One region of the Janthinobacterium algoris genome, then DNA from elsewhere that is predicted to be linked to it. Evidence: predicted binding sites of a transcription regulator. Region 1 holds the regulator's gene; the other holds the start of a gene.
What was found. Region 1 encodes FNR, which switches genes on or off when oxygen is low (the NO sensors DNR and NnrR bind a similar motif). Its sites were predicted from a motif close to TTGATNNNNATCAA; they were not measured.

Region 1 (7,949 bases):
CGTGGTTGACCTGGAATGGCAGGCAAGCCCTGCTGTTCGATTTGACCACGCGCAAGTTCTACATTTTCGGCGTCGTGCTGTGGCCCCAGGATTTCATCTATCTGGCGGCCCTGCTGATCATCTGTGCGTATTTGTTGTTCCTCGTCACGGCCATTGCCGGGCGGGTGTGGTGCGGGTTCTCTTGCCCGCAAACGGTATACACGGAAATCTTCCTGTGGGTCGAACGCCGCATCGAAGGCACGCGCAGCGCGCGCATGGCCCTCGACAAGCAGGGTCCCTCCGTGCGCAAGGCCTTCAAGAAGACGGCCAAGCACCTGGTGTGGGGCGCCATCGCCCTGTGGACGGGCTTTACCTTTGTCGGCTACTTCACGCCGATCAAGGAACTGGCGCAGGCGGTGACCACCTTGAATTTCGGTCCCTGGGAATGGTTCTGGGTCTTGTTCTACAGCCTGGCAACCTACGGCAACGCGGGCTGGCTGCGCGAGCAGGTGTGCAAATACATGTGCCCCTACGCACGCTTCCAGAGCGCCATGTTCGACCAGGACACGCTGATCATCACCTACGATACCAAGCGCGGCGAACCGCGTGGCGCCATGAGCAAGAAGGCCGGCAACAACGACAAGCTGGGCGATTGCATCGACTGCACCCTGTGCGTGCAGGTGTGTCCGACCGGCATCGATATCCGTAACGGCCTGCAGTATGAATGCATCGGTTGCGCCGCCTGCGTCGATGCCTGCAACAGCGTGATGGACAAAGTCGAGCGGCCACGGGGCTTGATACGCTACAGTACCGACCATGCGATGGAAAACAACTTCAATTCGAAGCAGATACGCCAGCGCGCCATGCGCCCGCGCGTGCTGATCTACACTTCCATCCTGGCTTTGATCATCATCGCCGTGTGTACTTCGCTGGCCTTGCGCACGCCCCTGAAAATGGACGTGATCCGCGACCGCGGTTCGATGGGACGCGAAGTGGAAGACGGCATGATCGAAAACGTCTACCGCCTGCAGATCATGAACACCTCGGAGCAAAGCCAGCATTTTAAAATCAGCGTCTCCGGCTTGCCGGGCCTGACCTTGCTGACGCGCGAAGAAGTGATGTTGCAGCCGACGGAAACGCTGGGCTGGCCGATCCGCCTGCGCGTGCCGCACGGGGTCGGCGAAAAGGGCTCGAACAAGATTGCGATCGAATTGCACTCGCTGGACGACCCATCGCTGCATGTACGTGAAAGCGCGGTATTCATCGTGCCGCGCTAATGTAGGAAGGCCAGTCCCCGCATGGGGACTGGCTGATCAAACAGGAGAAATATCATGTCCGACAGTCTCAAGCTGCAAGCACCCGTTGCACCGTGGTACAAGCATCGCTGGCCTTGGCTGCTGATGATCGGCCCAGGCCTGTCCGTGGTCGTCGGCAGCTTCATGGGCTATATCGCGTTTACGCAGCCCGATGCGCTGGTGGTGGGCGACTATTACAAGCAGGGCAAGGCAATCAACCAGGATTTGAAGCGCGACACGATCGCCAGCAACCTGGCAATGGATACCAGCTTATCCTATGATGTGGCGCACGCGCGCCTCAGTGGTTCCGTGCACAGCTTCGGCAAGGCTTACCAGGGTCCGCTGCAGCTGCATCTGGCGCATGCGACCTTGCCGGAAAAGGATATCAAGCTGCTGGTGCAGCCCGATGCGGCCGGCAACTTCTCGGTAGCGCTGCCGATGCTTGAGCGCAGCCGCTGGCAAGTGCTGGTGGAAAACGATAAACGCGAGTGGCGCCTGTCCGGCATCTGGACCTGGCCCCTGCAGCGCAGCATCGCGCTGCATGCTGACGCAGAGCTGTAAAGCTTACTTGCAGACGTCGGTACCAGCCGTAATGGCTTTCAACTTGGCGGGCTGCAAGATTTCAATTTCTCGATTCGAGACGCGCAGCCAGCCTTCCTTCTTGAACTTCGACAGCAGACGGCTGACGCTCTCGATGGTCAGCCCCAGGTAATTGCCAATTTCCTCGCGCGACATGCGCAACTGAAATTTGCTGGCCGAATAGCCGCGCGCTTCATAGCGTGAGGCCAGGTTGACGATAAAGGCGGCAAAACGCTGCGTCGCCTGCATATTACCCAGCAACAGCATCACGCTTTGCTCGCGCGTGATTTCCTGGCTCATCATGCGGTGGAAATGGCGCAACAGGGTCGGCATATTGCCCAGCAATTGTTCCAGGCTGGAAAACGGTATTTCACAGACTTCGCTGTCTTCCAGCGCCACGGCATTACAGTGGTGGCGGTCGGCGCTGATGGCGTCCATGCCCAGCAGTTCGCCGGCCATCTGGAAACCCGTCACCTGCTCTTCGCCACCCGGATTGATCTGGTACGTCTTGAAGTGCCCCAGGCGGATCGCATACAGGTTCTGGAACGAGTCGCCGATGCGGAACAGCGAGGCGCCGCGCACGATCTTGCGGCGGCGGCCGATGATCTGGTCCAGCCTGTCCATATCGCCCACATCGAGACCCATCGGCAGGCACAATTGATGCATGCTGCAGGTCGAGCATCGCGCACGCAACGCTTCCACGTTCACTATGGGCAAGGTGGGAGTGAGTAGCGCTTCAGTCATGTTAATACCTTTTAGAAAATGCAATAACAAGTTTACTGCATACACGGTTGCCGTGTGCCAATTTCACCGCAATTGCGCTGAATAAACGACGTTCTGACTTTAATTATATGGCAACATCGTCAAAAGCCCATGCGGGGAGGGCAATTTGCGCCGCGCCGCTTGCCAAGCTCGGGTATTGATAGGAAAATTCCTGACAGCATTATCTGCCGCCTGTGCCGCCCGGTACTGAAAAGGAAATCATGAAGCCTCTCGGCATTAAAGCAAAAGTCGCGCTAGCCACCAGCCTGACCTCGATCGCCATGATCGCGCTGGTCACCATGATCCAGGTGCAGCACATGCGCGCCGACTTCACCAAAGTGCTGCTGAGCCAGCAATCAGCCCTGATCACCCGCACCGCTGCCGAGCTCGACGACAAGCTGGGCATGCTGCTGCAGATCGTCGCGCTGACGGCCAGGCAGCAGCCGCCGGAATTGATCGCCCAGCCCGCCCAATTGCGCGAATACTATGCGCGCCGCGCGATGCTGGTGCTGTTCGACGACGTGCTGGTGCTCGATGCGCAAGGCGCCATCGTGGCCGACATGCCGCGGGTCGCGGGACGCGCCGGCATCAACGTCGGCGAGCGCGAATACTTCCAAACCGTCGTGCGCACGCGCCAGCCCATGATCACCGAGCCGATGCTGGGCAAATCAAGCGGCATGCCCATCGTGCAGATGGTGGCGCCCGTGCTCACCGCCGATGGCCAGGTGGCCGGCGTGGTGATTGGCGTGCTGCGCCTGTACAAGGATAACCTGCTGGGACGCCTGCGCTCGGAAAAGATCAGCAAGAGCGGCTATTACTTCATCCTCACGCGCGGCGCCGTGCCGCGCTACGTGCTGCATCCCGACACCAGCCGTTTGCTGCAGCCGCGCCAGCCGAACGCCAACCTGACGACCACGCAGTTGCTGAAGGAAGATGGCGAAGGCAGCATGGTCAGCACCAACAACCGCGGCATCACGGCCGTCAACAGCTTCAAGCGCCTGAAATCCGTGAACTGGCTGCTGGGTGCCTCGCTGCCCGTCGAGGATGCCTTCGAACCCTTCGATGGCGTACTGTACCGGCTGGTACTGTGGAGCATCCTCGCTTCGCTGCTGGCTGCTTTTGTTCTGGGCTGGGTCACCGTGCGCCTGCTGTCGCCGCTGGTACGCCTGCGCGACACCCTGCTGGCCCTGCGCACCAGCGGCAACCGCTTCACTCCCGTGCCGGTGCAGCAGCGCGACGAGATCGGCGAACTGACGGAAGCGTTCAACGGCCTGATGAGCGAACGCGACCGCCTGCAGCAGGAGCTCGAATCGCGCGCGGCAGAGCTGGAACAGGAGCGTGACCGGGCCGAGGCGGCCAACCGCGCGAAGAGCGATTTCGTGGCCAACATGAGCCATGAAATCCGCACGCCCCTGAATGCCGTGCTGGGCATGGTGTACTTGCTGGGCAATACCAAGCTCGATACGGAACAGCGCAAGTATCTGACCATGGTGCGCGTGGCGGGCCAGTCGCTGCTGGGCATCCTCAACGACGTGCTCGATTATTCGAAGATCGAGGCGCGCCGCATGGAATTGTCGCCCGTCGAATTCGATCTCGACGAAGTCATGAATACCCTGGCCACGACGATGACCATGAATGCGGGCGAAAAGGAGCTGGAACTGGCCATCGCCGTCGAACCCGACGTGCCGCGGCGCCTGGTAGGCGACGCCCAGCGCCTGCAGCAGATTCTCGTCAACCTGGCCGGCAATGCCATCAAGTTCACCGAGAGCGGCGAAGTGGTGGTGGCCGTCAGTCTGGCCGAGAGCGAAAACGGGCGCGCCTGGCTGCGCTTCGAAGTGCGCGACACGGGCATCGGCATGACGGAGCTGCAGCAACAGCAGCTGTTTTCCGCGTTTTCACAGGGCGACCAGAGCATCACGCGGCGCTTCGGCGGCACGGGCCTGGGCCTGGCCATCAGCAAGCAGCTGATCCACATGATGGGCGGCGACATCGCCGTCGCCAGCAGCGAAGGCAAGGGCAGCCGCTTCTGGTTCAGCGTGCCGTTCGACATGCTGGCGCAGCCGGCCGAAACGCGGCGCACGCCGGCCTTGGGCCAGCTGCGCCTGCTGGTGGCCGACGATAACCGCACCACCCGCGAACTGATCGTCAAGCTGATCGAGGCGTGGGGCTGGCTGGCCGACGAAGTGGACTCCGGCTTTGCCGCCATCGAACTGTACCGCGAACGCCTGGCGCAGCAGCAACCCTACGACGTGGTGCTGGCAGACTGGCACATGCCCGTCATGGACGGCCTGGCCACGGCCAAGGCCATTCGCCAGGCGGCCATCGGCCAACGCCAGCCCATCGTGGTCATGGTCAACGCCTTCGCGCGCAATCACCTGGAGGAAATTTCCAGCGCCGCCGAGGCCGATGTCGTGCTGATGAAGCCGATCACGGGATCGAGCCTGTTCGATGCCCTGCACCAGGCGCTGATCACCAAGAACGACGGCGGCGAGCAGCGCATCTTGCACCAGCCGCTGGGCACGGAGCTGGCCGGCGCGCATTTCCTGCTGGTGGAAGACAATCATTTGAACCAGGCCGTGGCGCGCGGCATCCTCGAGCACATGGGCGCCACTTTGGACGTGGTGGGCGACGGCTTGCAAGCCGTGGAACGGCTGCGCACGGAGGCGCTGCGCTACGACATCGTGCTGATGGACATGCAGATGCCCATCATGGACGGTTTCAGCGCCACCCACATCATCCGCACGGAACTGCGTTTGAGCCTGCCCGTGATCGCCATGACTGCCGGCGTGCTGGCGTCCGAGCGCGAGCGCTGTATGACGGCCGGCATCAGCGATTTCATCGCCAAGCCCGTGGTGGTGGAAGAGATGATGGAAGTCATCCTGCGCCACCTGCCCAAGCGCCCGCAAGTGCAGACGGCCGAGCCGGCGCCCGTTGCCGATGAGGAAGTGTTTTCCATGGCGCCGCTGATGCGCGTGATGGGGCGCGATGCAAAGGGGCGCGGCGTGCTGCGGCGCATGGTGGAAGACGCGCTGAACAAGGGCATGACGCCCGCGCGCGACGCCGAAACAGCGTTGCAGGAGGACCGCCACAGCGACGTGGCGCGCATCCTGCACGGCGTGCGCGGTTCCGTCGGTACGCTGGGCACGAAGCGCCTGATCCGCGCCGCGTTTGCCACCGAGGAAGCCATCGACGCGGGCCGCCTGGACGAGGTGCCGGCGCTGCTGGCGCACACGGCGCAGGAACTCGAGCAGGCGCTGGCCGCCGCGCGGGAGTGGCTGGCGCGCTTACAAGATTAAATCAGGCCGGTACGCCCAGAATCACGCTGGAAGCCTTAAATATAGCCGTCACCTTGCTGCCGATCTCAATGCCCAGGTCGGTGCTGCTCTGGTTCGTGATGATGGCAGCGATCGTGCCGCCACGCGGCAAGTCCAGCACCACTTCCGTGTTGACGGCGCCCGTCTGCACGCGCGTCACCAGTCCGGCCAATTGGTTGCGCGCGGAAAAGCGCGCTCCTTCGCCATCGAGCACGAGGATGATCGACGACGCCTTGATCAGCGCAAACGCTTCCGCGCCCGGCACCAGGCCCAGGCTTTCGCTGCTGCCCTGCGTGACGATGGCCACGATGTGCTGGCCGCCTGGCAATGCCAGGGTGACTTCATCGTTGACGGCGCCCTGTTTCATTTCAGCAACTTTGCCCAGGAATTGATTGCGTGCCGTGGTTTTCATGGCCATTCTCCGTATGAGTAAAAGATCGTCGGCGATGCCTTCCGCCTGGCTGCCCAGCTGGCGCAGGTAACGGGCATGCTCGCGCTCGATGATACGGAAATTGTCGACCAGCTGGCGCCCCCGTGGGGTGAGCCGCGTGCCGCCGCCGCCCTTGCCGCCCGTCAAGCGCTCGACCAGCGGCTCGCCAGCCAGGTTGTTCATGGCGTCAATGGCGTCCCAGGCCGCCTTGTAGCTCATCTTGACGAGTTTGGCCGCCTGCGTGATGGAGCCGCATTCGGCGATGGCGCCCAGCAATTCCACGCGGCCGACGCCGCCCAGGTGCTCGCCGCCCACCGTCATCCATACCGAGCCTTGCAGGCCGATTTCTGCTGCCGCTGATTTATCCAATGCGTTCACCCAATGCCCTATTTTCTTCCATGCTGTCAATTTGTCCGTCACGCAAGTACAGCACATGCTCGCCCAGGATGCGCGCATCTTCCGGATCATGCGTGATCAGGATCATGGGCACGTCCAGGCGCTGCTGCCACTGGCTCAATTCCAGACGCATTTTGACACGCAGGGCCGGATCGAGGGCGGCAAACGGCTCGTCGAGCAGCAGCGCGGCCGGCTCGGCCACGAGCGCCCTCGCCAGCGCCACCCTTTGGCGCTGGCCACCGGACAACTCGTCGGGGAACTGGTGCGCCAGTTCCTGCAAATGAAACGCGGCTAGCCAATGCTCGACTTTCTGCAATTTTTCGCGCGCACGCGGGTTGAACCAGCCCCGCGCCAGGCCGAAGCCCACGTTCTGGCGCACCGTCAGGTGCGGAAACAGCGCGTAGTCCTGGAACAGGTAGGCCACGTTGCGCTGCTGCGGCGGCAGGTTGATGCCGGCGGCGGAATCGAACAGGGTACGGCCATTCAGGCGGATATGGCCGGCGTCCGGTGTCAACAGTCCGGCAATGGCTTTCAGGGTCATGCTCTTGCCGGCGCCGGACGGGCCATACATGGCGATGCGCTGGCTGCTGGACGTGCATTGCACCTGCAGCTCGAAGCGGCGTTTGCCGGAGCGCAAGGTGGCGCGAAGGTCGAGGTCGAGTTGCATAGGCGTCATCATCAGTGTCATTTGTGCGCAATGCGCCCGGGCGCCAGACGGCCGGCCGACAACAGCACCACGATGCAAACGGCAGAAGTAATCAGCACCAGGGTGTTGGCGACGTCGTCCTGGCCTGCCTGCACGGCTTCATACACGGCCACTGACAAAGTTTGTGTCTTGCCGGGAATACTGCCGGCCACCATCAGGGTGGCGCCAAACTCGCCCAGCGCGCGCACAAAACCCAGCAGCACGCCGGCCAGGATGCCGCGCCAGGCCAGCGGCAAGGTCACGCGGAAGAAAATCGCCATTTCCGAGATGCCCAGCACGCGGGCCGCCTGCTCCAGTTGGCCGTCGACCGCCTCGAAGGCGGCGCGCGCCGGCTTGAAAACGAGGGGAAAGGCGACCACCGTGGAGGCGATCACGGCGCCCTGCCAGGTAAAGATGAGGTTGATGCCGAAGTTGTCTTGCAGCCAGATGCCCAGCGTGCCGCGCCGGCCCAGCAGCACCAGCAGGTAATAGCCGAGCACGGTGGGCGG
Region 2 (7,949 bases), on a different contig from region 1:
GCGGGACGGGCGCTGGGCTTCAGTTTTCTCGCCACCATGCGCCTGTGCATCGTGCCGCAGGCGCTGCGGCTGGCCGCGCCACCGTTGCTGTCGCAAACCCTGAACCTGTGGCAAAACACCAGTATCGCCACCGTCATTGGCGTGGCCGAGCTGATGTACCAGACGCAGCGCGTGGAAGCGGCTTCGTTCCGCAGCGTCGAGGCGTTCGTCTTTGCCGGCGTGGCCTACCTGGCCGTCTCCTTGCTGATCGCCAGCCTGGCGGCCTTGCTGCAAAGGAAGGTGTCCTGATGCTGGAACTCATCGACGATTACTGGCTGTATTTTCTCGTTGGCCGCTATCCCGAGGGACCGCTGGGCGGCCTGGCGCTGACGGTGCTGCTGGCCAGCCTGGCGCTGGTGCTCAGCCTGCCGTTCGGCTTGCTGCTGGGCCTGGCACGCCTGAGTCCCTGGCGCCTGCTGCGCTGGCCTGTGGCTGCGCTGATCCACGTGGTGCGGGGCATCCCCTTGCTGCTGGTCATCTTCTGGGCCTATTTCTTCCTGCCCAGCATCACGGGGCACGAAAGCGGGCAATTCGGCACCATGCTGGCCGCCCTCGTCATCTTCGACGGCATGTATTTGGCGGAAATTGTGCGCGCCGGCGTGCAAGCCGTGCCACGCGGACAGGTGGAGGCGGCCCGTTCGCTGGGCTTGAACTATCTGGACAGCATGCGTACGGTGGTGTTGCCGCAGGCAATGCGCCATATGCTGCCCTCGCTGGTGAACCAGTTCGTCTCGACCATCAAGGAAACCTCGCTGGGCACCATCATCGGCCTGGCCGAAGTGTCGTTCATCGCCTCGCAAGTCAATGGCCTGGTGCTGACCAAGCCCGTGCAAGTGTATTTCCTGCTGGGCATGACGTATTTTGTTTTGTGTTTCAGCCTGTCGCGCGCCGCCTTCTGGCTCGAGCGGCGCCAGGCACGACTCCTGAAAGCGGCTGCATGATTAGCTTTGACAACGTCAACAAATACTATGGCGACTATCACGCCTTGAGCGGCATCAATGAACACGTCGCCAAGGGCGAAGTACTGGTGGTGTGCGGGCCGTCAGGCTCCGGCAAGTCGACCCTGATCCGCGCCATCAATCGCCTGGAGGCGATCGCTTCGGGCCGCATCACGGTGGCGGGCCAGGATATCCATGCGCCGGGGCTGGATGTGAACGCCTTCCGCTCGCACATCGGTTTTGTGTTCCAGCAATTCAACCTGTTTCCACACTTGTCCGTGCTGGACAATTGCGCGCTGGCGCCGCAGCACTTGCGCGGTCTTACCCGGCGCGAAGCGGAAGAGCGGGCGCTGGCCTTGCTGGAGCGCGTGGGGCTGGCGCACAAGGCGCGCGCCATGCCGGCGGCACTCTCGGGTGGCCAGCAGCAGCGCGTGGCGATTGCCCGCGCGCTGGCCATGCAGCCGCCGCTGATGCTGTTTGATGAACCCACCAGCGCCTTGGACCCGGAAATGGTGGGCGAAGTGCTGCAAGTGATGCGCGATCTGGCGCAGGGCGGCATGACGATGGTGTGCGTCACGCACGAGATGGGTTTCGCGCGCGAAGTGGCGGACCGCGTCTGGTTCATGGACCACGGAGAAGTGCTGGAGCGGGCTGCGCCCGAGGATTTCTTTGCGCGGCCGCAACATGCGCGCGCACAACAATTTCTGTCCGATATACGCAGTCCGTTCGGTGTATCCGCATGAGTGAGCGGCTATGTGCGTAAGCGAACGGTATGCTGGCGCTGTCCGGCGCACGCTATCCTGGTGGCGCATGGTGCGCCCGCAGCCGACCAGGAGGGCAGTATCATGTCACGCATCATCGCAGGTCATTTTCAGTTGCAGGAACAGATCGACGCCGCGCGCGCCGCCCTGAACCAGGCGGGCTTTCCCGACAGCCGCATCAGCGCCTTCTTTGTCAACCAGCCGGGCCAGCATGATTTGCATGCGCTCGGTGGCGACCGCGACATGTCGCCCGGCGCCAAAGAGACGCCGGAAGGCGTGGTGGAAGGCGTGGCCGTGGGCGCTGTGGTAGGCGCCGGCATCGGCGCCGCCGCCACCCTGGCGACAGGGTCGCTGGGTCCGGTAGTGGGGGCGCTGGTGGGCGCCCACGTGGGCTCGCTCTACAGTTTCAACAAGATGAAGGAGGCGGGTGAAGCCGAAAAGCATGGTGAGAACAACGGCGAAAACCGCCGCCAGCCCCGGCATCCGGGCATGCTGATCGCCGTCGCGCTGGGCGGCCTCGACGAGCGCGAACGGGCGCTCGAGGCGCTGCACCGGCTCGGCGCCGAGCATATCGAGGAAGCGGAAGGCACGATTGCCAATGGCGACTGGCACGACTTCGATCCGCTCAGCATTCCCGTGCTGGTGGCGTGAATCGGCGCACCCGCCGTGCCATATGCATATATGCCGCGCCGCACGGAATTTAGGTATGATACTTGTCAGTATTCGTAATTATTGGTAAACAATGCCGACAGGGATAGTTTCCGTGCGCCCGAAGTGATACTGGACCAAGGTGACTGCCTGTAGTACTTGCCTCGCATGCTAACGAGTATGAATAGGAGGGCGCGTCATGACACAGGCATGGTTCATTCTGACACGGGCCGACGGGCGCGACATCTGCGCGCCCTCGCCGGCACAGCTGGCTGATGCGCTGGCCGAAGTCTATCGCGGCGGCGCCATCACGCCGGACGGCAGCCCGGCCGCTGTCCTGTTGCGCTTTGGCTACGACGATGGCTTGATGTATCAGGTCGAGGTCGCTAGCGGAGGCGAAGTCACTTTTGAAGAATGGTCGGACCGCGATTGCGAAATCGCGCTGGCCAGTCCGCGCCACATGTCGGCCCTGCCGCAGGGCGACGCGCTACAGCTGTGGCAGTGGCTGGCGCAGCGCCAGGTGGCCAAGATCCGCAGCCAGCCCTGGCAAGGGGCTTAGCCCGCTGCTTTCAACAGGCTCTAGTGCGCCATCAGCACGGGGATCGTCATGCGCTGCAAAATGGTGCGCGTGACGCCGCCCAGGATGGTTTCGCGCAGGCGCGAATGACCATACGCTCCCATCACCAGAAAGTCCGCCGACAGGTCCGCCGCCTGCGACAACAGCGCTTCGCCGATATCGCCGCGCCGTACGCCACCACCGTCGAGCAAATGCAGCCGCGCTTCCACGCCATGGCGCGCCAGGTAGTGCGTCAGCTCGGCGCCCGGCTGTTCGCCGTGTTCGGTGGCATGCACCTGGGCATCGAAGATGGCCACGTGGACTTGCGCGGCGCGCTGCAGCAGGGGCAGGGCGGCGGTCACGGCGCGGCTCGCTTCCTTGCTGGCATTCCAGGAAATGAGCACATTGCGCGCGGCCGCCGGCGGCGCCAGCAGGGGCAGTGGCGGCGCATACGGCACGATCAGCACGGGACGTCCCGAATGCAGCAGCACATAGGCGGGAAAGTCGCGCATCACGGACGGCGATTTATCCTTGGCATTGTATTGACTGATCACCACCAGGTCCGCATAGCGGGCCAGCAAGCTGATGCCGCCCGCCGCCTCGTCGTCGAGCACGCGCTGTTCGAACGAGGCGACGCCGGCCGCGCGCACCTGCGCCTCGAAACCGTCGAGTGCGCGCGTCGCCCGCTCTCTCAGGAAATTGAGGTGCAGACTCAGGTTGGGGTCGGCATCGAGGTCGGGCTGGTTCTGGTACAGCAGGCGTGACACGCCCGTCAGGGACACGCCCGTCAGGTGGCCACCGCAAGCCTGGGCGATGCTGGCGGCCGCTTCGATGCGGGCGGCGCGCCCGGCGCTGTCGTCAATGTGGAGCAATACGGTTTTATACGTCATGGCCTGGCCTCTCGCTGTGCACTAGCGGCCATTTTGGCACAGTCCGGGGTGTCGGCCGCGCACGACTGCATCAGGCTGAGCACTTGATCTGGCGCAAAGCTGGCGATAAAAACTGCTCCTACACTTGATCCCACGCAGAACAACCATAACAAGCGGGGGAGAGATAGCAATGAAGGAACAAAAGGTAGCGCTGGTCACGGGCGGCATGGGTGGCCTGGGCACGGCCTTGTGCCGGCGCCTGCATGCGGCGGGCTTTGCCGTCGTGGCGGCGCACACGCCTGGCAACGCGCGCGTGGAAAGCTGGCTCGACGAGCAGCAGGCGCAGCAGTATTATTTTCATCCGCTGGCCATCGACGTGGGCGATTTCGACGCCTGCAGCGTAGCCGTGGCACGCGTGCTTGGGCAGTTCGGCCGCATCGATGTGTTGGTCAATAACGCCGGTATCACGCGCGACCAGAGCATGCGCAAGATGGAATTGCCGCACTGGGCCGAGGTCATGCGCACCAATCTCGACAGCCTGTTCAACATGAGCAAGCAGGTGCTCGAACCGATGCTGGCCAACCGCTGGGGCCGCATCATCAACATCTCGTCCGTGAATGGCCAGAAGGGCGCGTTTGGCCAGTGCAACTACGCGGCCGCCAAGGCGGGCGTGCATGGCTTCAGCAAGGCGCTGGCACTGGAAGTGGCGCGCCACGGCATCACCGTCAACACCGTCTCGCCCGGTTACCTGCGCACGCAGATGGTGACAGCCGTGCCGGCCAATATCCTGGAAACGAAGATCCTGCCGCAGATTCCCCTGGGCCGCCTGGGCGAGCCGGACGAGGTGGCGGCCCTGGTGGCCTACCTGGCGTCCGACGAAGCGGCGTTCGTCACGGGCGCGAATATCGCCATCAATGGCGGGCAGCACATGAGTTAAGCAAGCGTAGAGCTTGCAGTAGGGCAATGGCAGTAGAGGAGACCCGTCCACCCAGCCGGCACACAGAGGCTGACGGGAAGACGAACAGCAGCATGGCAGCGCGGATGGAAAGCAGGGGGCGGGGCAGCGATGCCTTGCCCCCTTGCCGCAGCACCAGGTCAGCGCTGGTTTTTTTCCAGCCGCGTCTGGCAATCGATGCACAGGCGCGCCTCGGGGCGCGCATTCAGGCGAGACAGGCCGATGGCTTCGCCGCAGTTGTCGCACAGGCCATAGCTGCCATTGGCAGATTTGGCCAGCGCGTGCTTGATGATGGCCAGCTGCGCCAGGTTGTGCTCGGCCGCTTCGCTGACGAGGGCGTTCAAGGTGCGCACGCTGGCGTTGTCGGCAGGCGAGGCTTCTATTTCATTGAGCAGCGAGGCGCGCGCATCCGCCTCGGCAGCTTCGTTCTCGAGCTGTTCCAGCAACGCCAGCTTGCGTTGCTCCAGCACGCCCTGCAGGCGCTGCAACTGGTCTTGCGGCAATCCATTCATGGCTGTCCCCGATAGGAGTCTCTCCTACATGGTAGTCCAGGATTGGCCGCTCTGCTTGCGCTAATGCCCGCGCCGCGTTTGATGCGGCGCAGGCAGGCAAGGGCTGTTCTATGCTGGTTCTTTCAAGCAGTTGACCATCCAGGCCACGCCGAACTGGTCTTTCAGCATGCCGAAGCGTTTGGCCCAGAACGTTTCCTCCAATGGCATCTGGATGTTGCCGTCACGCGCGAGTGCGTCGAAAGCCCGTTCCGCTTCCTCCGGCGTGTCGAGGGTTAGGCAGACCGAGCAGCCACTCATGCCCTTGGCGCCATCCTCGGTGCAGCCGCCGTCCGAGCCCATCAGCATGGTGGCCCCCAGCTGCACGGAGCCATGCATGATCTTGTCGTACCAGTCTTCCTTGACTTGCTCCTGGCCTGGTGAGCCGCGATACGGCATCAGGCACAGGTCTGTGCCATGCAGGTGCTGGCGGTAGTATTCCAGCGCTTGCGCGCAGTTTCCATCGAATTGCAAATACGGTTCGATACGCATGTTGGTCTCCTCTGGCCATCGCTCCGCCGGCACGATTGCCATGCGGGGCTGTCCCAGTATAGGCGCTCGCTAGCCAATTTCAATCAGTCCGGCGCCATCTCTTGCAGCCGCTCACGCACCTTGCCCAGGGTGCCGAGGATGCGCTCGGGATTGCCTGCCAGGACGGCGCTGCCCAGGTGCAACAAGCTCGTTGCCAGGCTGATCCAGTGCCGCACGTCGTCGTTGCGGGCAATGCGCAGGCGCACCGTGTCAAGCAGGCCGCTGAGCTGGCGCTGCGCCGTTTCCAGGCCGTCCACCGTGTGCCCGGCCGCATCGGCATACAGCTGGTTGGCTTGCTGGCGCAAGGCCACTTCCAGGGCGAAGACGGCCTGTGCCTGGCTGTGGCTGATGCCGTTTGCTCCCTGGCTGGCGCGCTTGCGGATAGCGCGCATGACGGCGCCATGCAGGGTGACGGCCGCCTGCGACAAGCTGTCAGCCAGTTGTTCGACGCGCATGGCGCTGCTGAGCGCCGCTTCGCGGCGTTCGCTGCTGCTCCTGCCTACTGATCCGTCCATCTTGCCTCCGTGGTGGTGAGGGTGGCAGCGAGGTGGGTGTGTTCGCGCCCCAGTGCCGCCAGTTGCCGGCGCGTCAATGTATGGCGCAGACCAAGCAGGCGGTATTCCTCGGTTTTGCTTTGTTGCATGTTTTTCGCCAGCACGGCCAGCAGGCGCTGCTGCGGCGTGTCGGCATAGGCGATTTCCACGTCGAGCAAGCCGAGCACCATGTCGCGCTCGTTATCGCCGCTCTTGTCGTACAGCAGCAGCAAGCTGTCGAGCGCGGCCAGCAAGGCTTGCAGCGGCGCGTCGCCATCGTGCAGCACCTGGGCCAGGTGCGCCTGCTGGTTGGCCGCACCGCCCAGGCGCGCGAGTTGTTGCAGCAACAGGGTATAGGCGCTGACGTGGCGGTCGTCGATGCCGCTGCCTGGCCAGGCGCGGATGGCAGCGCCAGCGCTGGCCAGTTCGGGCTGCACCTCATACGCATCGGCTTGTGCCAGCCGGCCCAGCGCCTGCAGGTACAGGCGCACGGCCTGCGCCAGGCGCGCGACATCCGCTTGCGCGGCGTGGCGCTGCGCATCGAGCAGGCGTTCGCGCGCGTCTTCGGCGGGCGACAGATAGGGACGGGCGCGCTGGTAGCTGTCCACGTGGCGCTGCGACAGCTCGCTGAAGGCACTCAGGGCATCGGTGCCGGCGGCCAGGGCGCGCACTTGCGCCAGGTCGGTGCGCGCGGTGGTGCAGCCGCACAGCACCATCGTCAGGCACAGGTTCAGGCAAAGGGCGCGGCGATGGCGGGTAGGCAGGGCGGACACGTTACCTCTCGACAGGAAATGCTGTATGGAAAGGTATTGTGGTGCCGGCCTGCGCCGCCCGCCTTGTGCGGGCGCAAGCGCGCTGCGATCAGGCGCCGATAGTGGCCGCTGTGCCCGCTGCGCCCGCTGCGGCTGTCAATTGCTCGCGCCAGCCCAGTCCCGCCACGGTGTCGCTGACGGGACGGTACTCGCAGCCGACCCAGCCTGCATAGCCGACTTGCTCCAGCAGTCTGAATATGTGGCGGTAATTGATCTCGCCCGTGCCCGGTTCGTGGCGGCCCGGCGTGTCGGCGATCTGGATGTGGCGGATCAGGGGCAGCAGGGCGCGGATGGTGTTGCTCAGTTCGCCCTCCATGCGTTGCATGTGATAAATGTCGTATTGCAGGAAGATATTGCTGCGCTGGCAGTCGGCGATGATGTCGGCCGCCTGCCTGCTATGGTGCAGAAAGTAAGCGGGCATGTCGTAGTGGTTGATCGGCTCGATCAACACATTGATGCCATGCGGACGGCAGGCGTCTGCCGCAAACTGCAGATTGCCGATCAAGCTTTGCCGCGCCCGCTCCAGGCTCATGCCGGGCGGCACGATGCCGGCCATGCAGTGCAGCTGTTTCGCGCCGAGCGCCAGCGCGTAGTTGAGCGCCAGTTGCACGTTGCTGCGAAATTCCTCGCTCCGGCGCGGATCGCAGGCGATGCCCCGTTCGCCGTGTTCCCAGTCGCCGGGCGGGAAGTTGAACACGGCCAGCTGCAAATGGTGGCGTTCCAGCCGCATGGCGATTTGCCGCGCTTCGACGGCATAGG

Region 2: a site for FNR is predicted at 3,916-3,929, ahead of ACQ4W7_RS12435 (universal stress protein). Genes of this name have one in related genera too.

Annotation. Positions count from the first base shown of each region.
Region 1 is NZ_JBNYXZ010000003.1:60,747-68,695, forward strand. Features, by position in the region: gene ccoG (cytochrome c oxidase accessory protein CcoG) at 1-1,256, shown strand, start outside; gene ACQ4W7_RS05230 (FixH family protein) at 1,311-1,835, shown strand; gene fnr (fumarate/nitrate reduction transcriptional regulator Fnr) at 1,839-2,597, opposite strand; gene ACQ4W7_RS05240 (response regulator) at 2,837-5,911, shown strand; gene ACQ4W7_RS05245 (TOBE domain-containing protein) at 5,913-6,680, opposite strand; gene ACQ4W7_RS05250 (sulfate/molybdate ABC transporter ATP-binding protein) at 6,721-7,431, opposite strand; gene modB (molybdate ABC transporter permease subunit) at 7,440-7,949, opposite strand, start outside.
Region 2 is NZ_JBNYXZ010000007.1:108,410-116,358, forward strand. Features, by position in the region: gene ACQ4W7_RS12410 (amino acid ABC transporter permease) at 1-288, shown strand, start outside; gene ACQ4W7_RS12415 (amino acid ABC transporter permease) at 288-980, shown strand; gene ACQ4W7_RS12420 (amino acid ABC transporter ATP-binding protein) at 977-1,720, shown strand; gene ACQ4W7_RS12425 (hypothetical protein) at 1,823-2,389, shown strand; gene ACQ4W7_RS12430 (hypothetical protein) at 2,586-2,945, shown strand; gene ACQ4W7_RS12435 (universal stress protein) at 2,966-3,832, opposite strand; gene phbB (acetoacetyl-CoA reductase) at 4,002-4,748, shown strand; gene ACQ4W7_RS12445 (TraR/DksA family transcriptional regulator) at 4,907-5,278, opposite strand; gene ACQ4W7_RS12450 (VOC family protein) at 5,387-5,806, opposite strand; gene ACQ4W7_RS12455 (hypothetical protein) at 5,890-6,360, opposite strand; gene ACQ4W7_RS12460 (hypothetical protein) at 6,345-7,151, opposite strand; gene otnI (2-oxo-tetronate isomerase) at 7,240-7,949, opposite strand, start outside.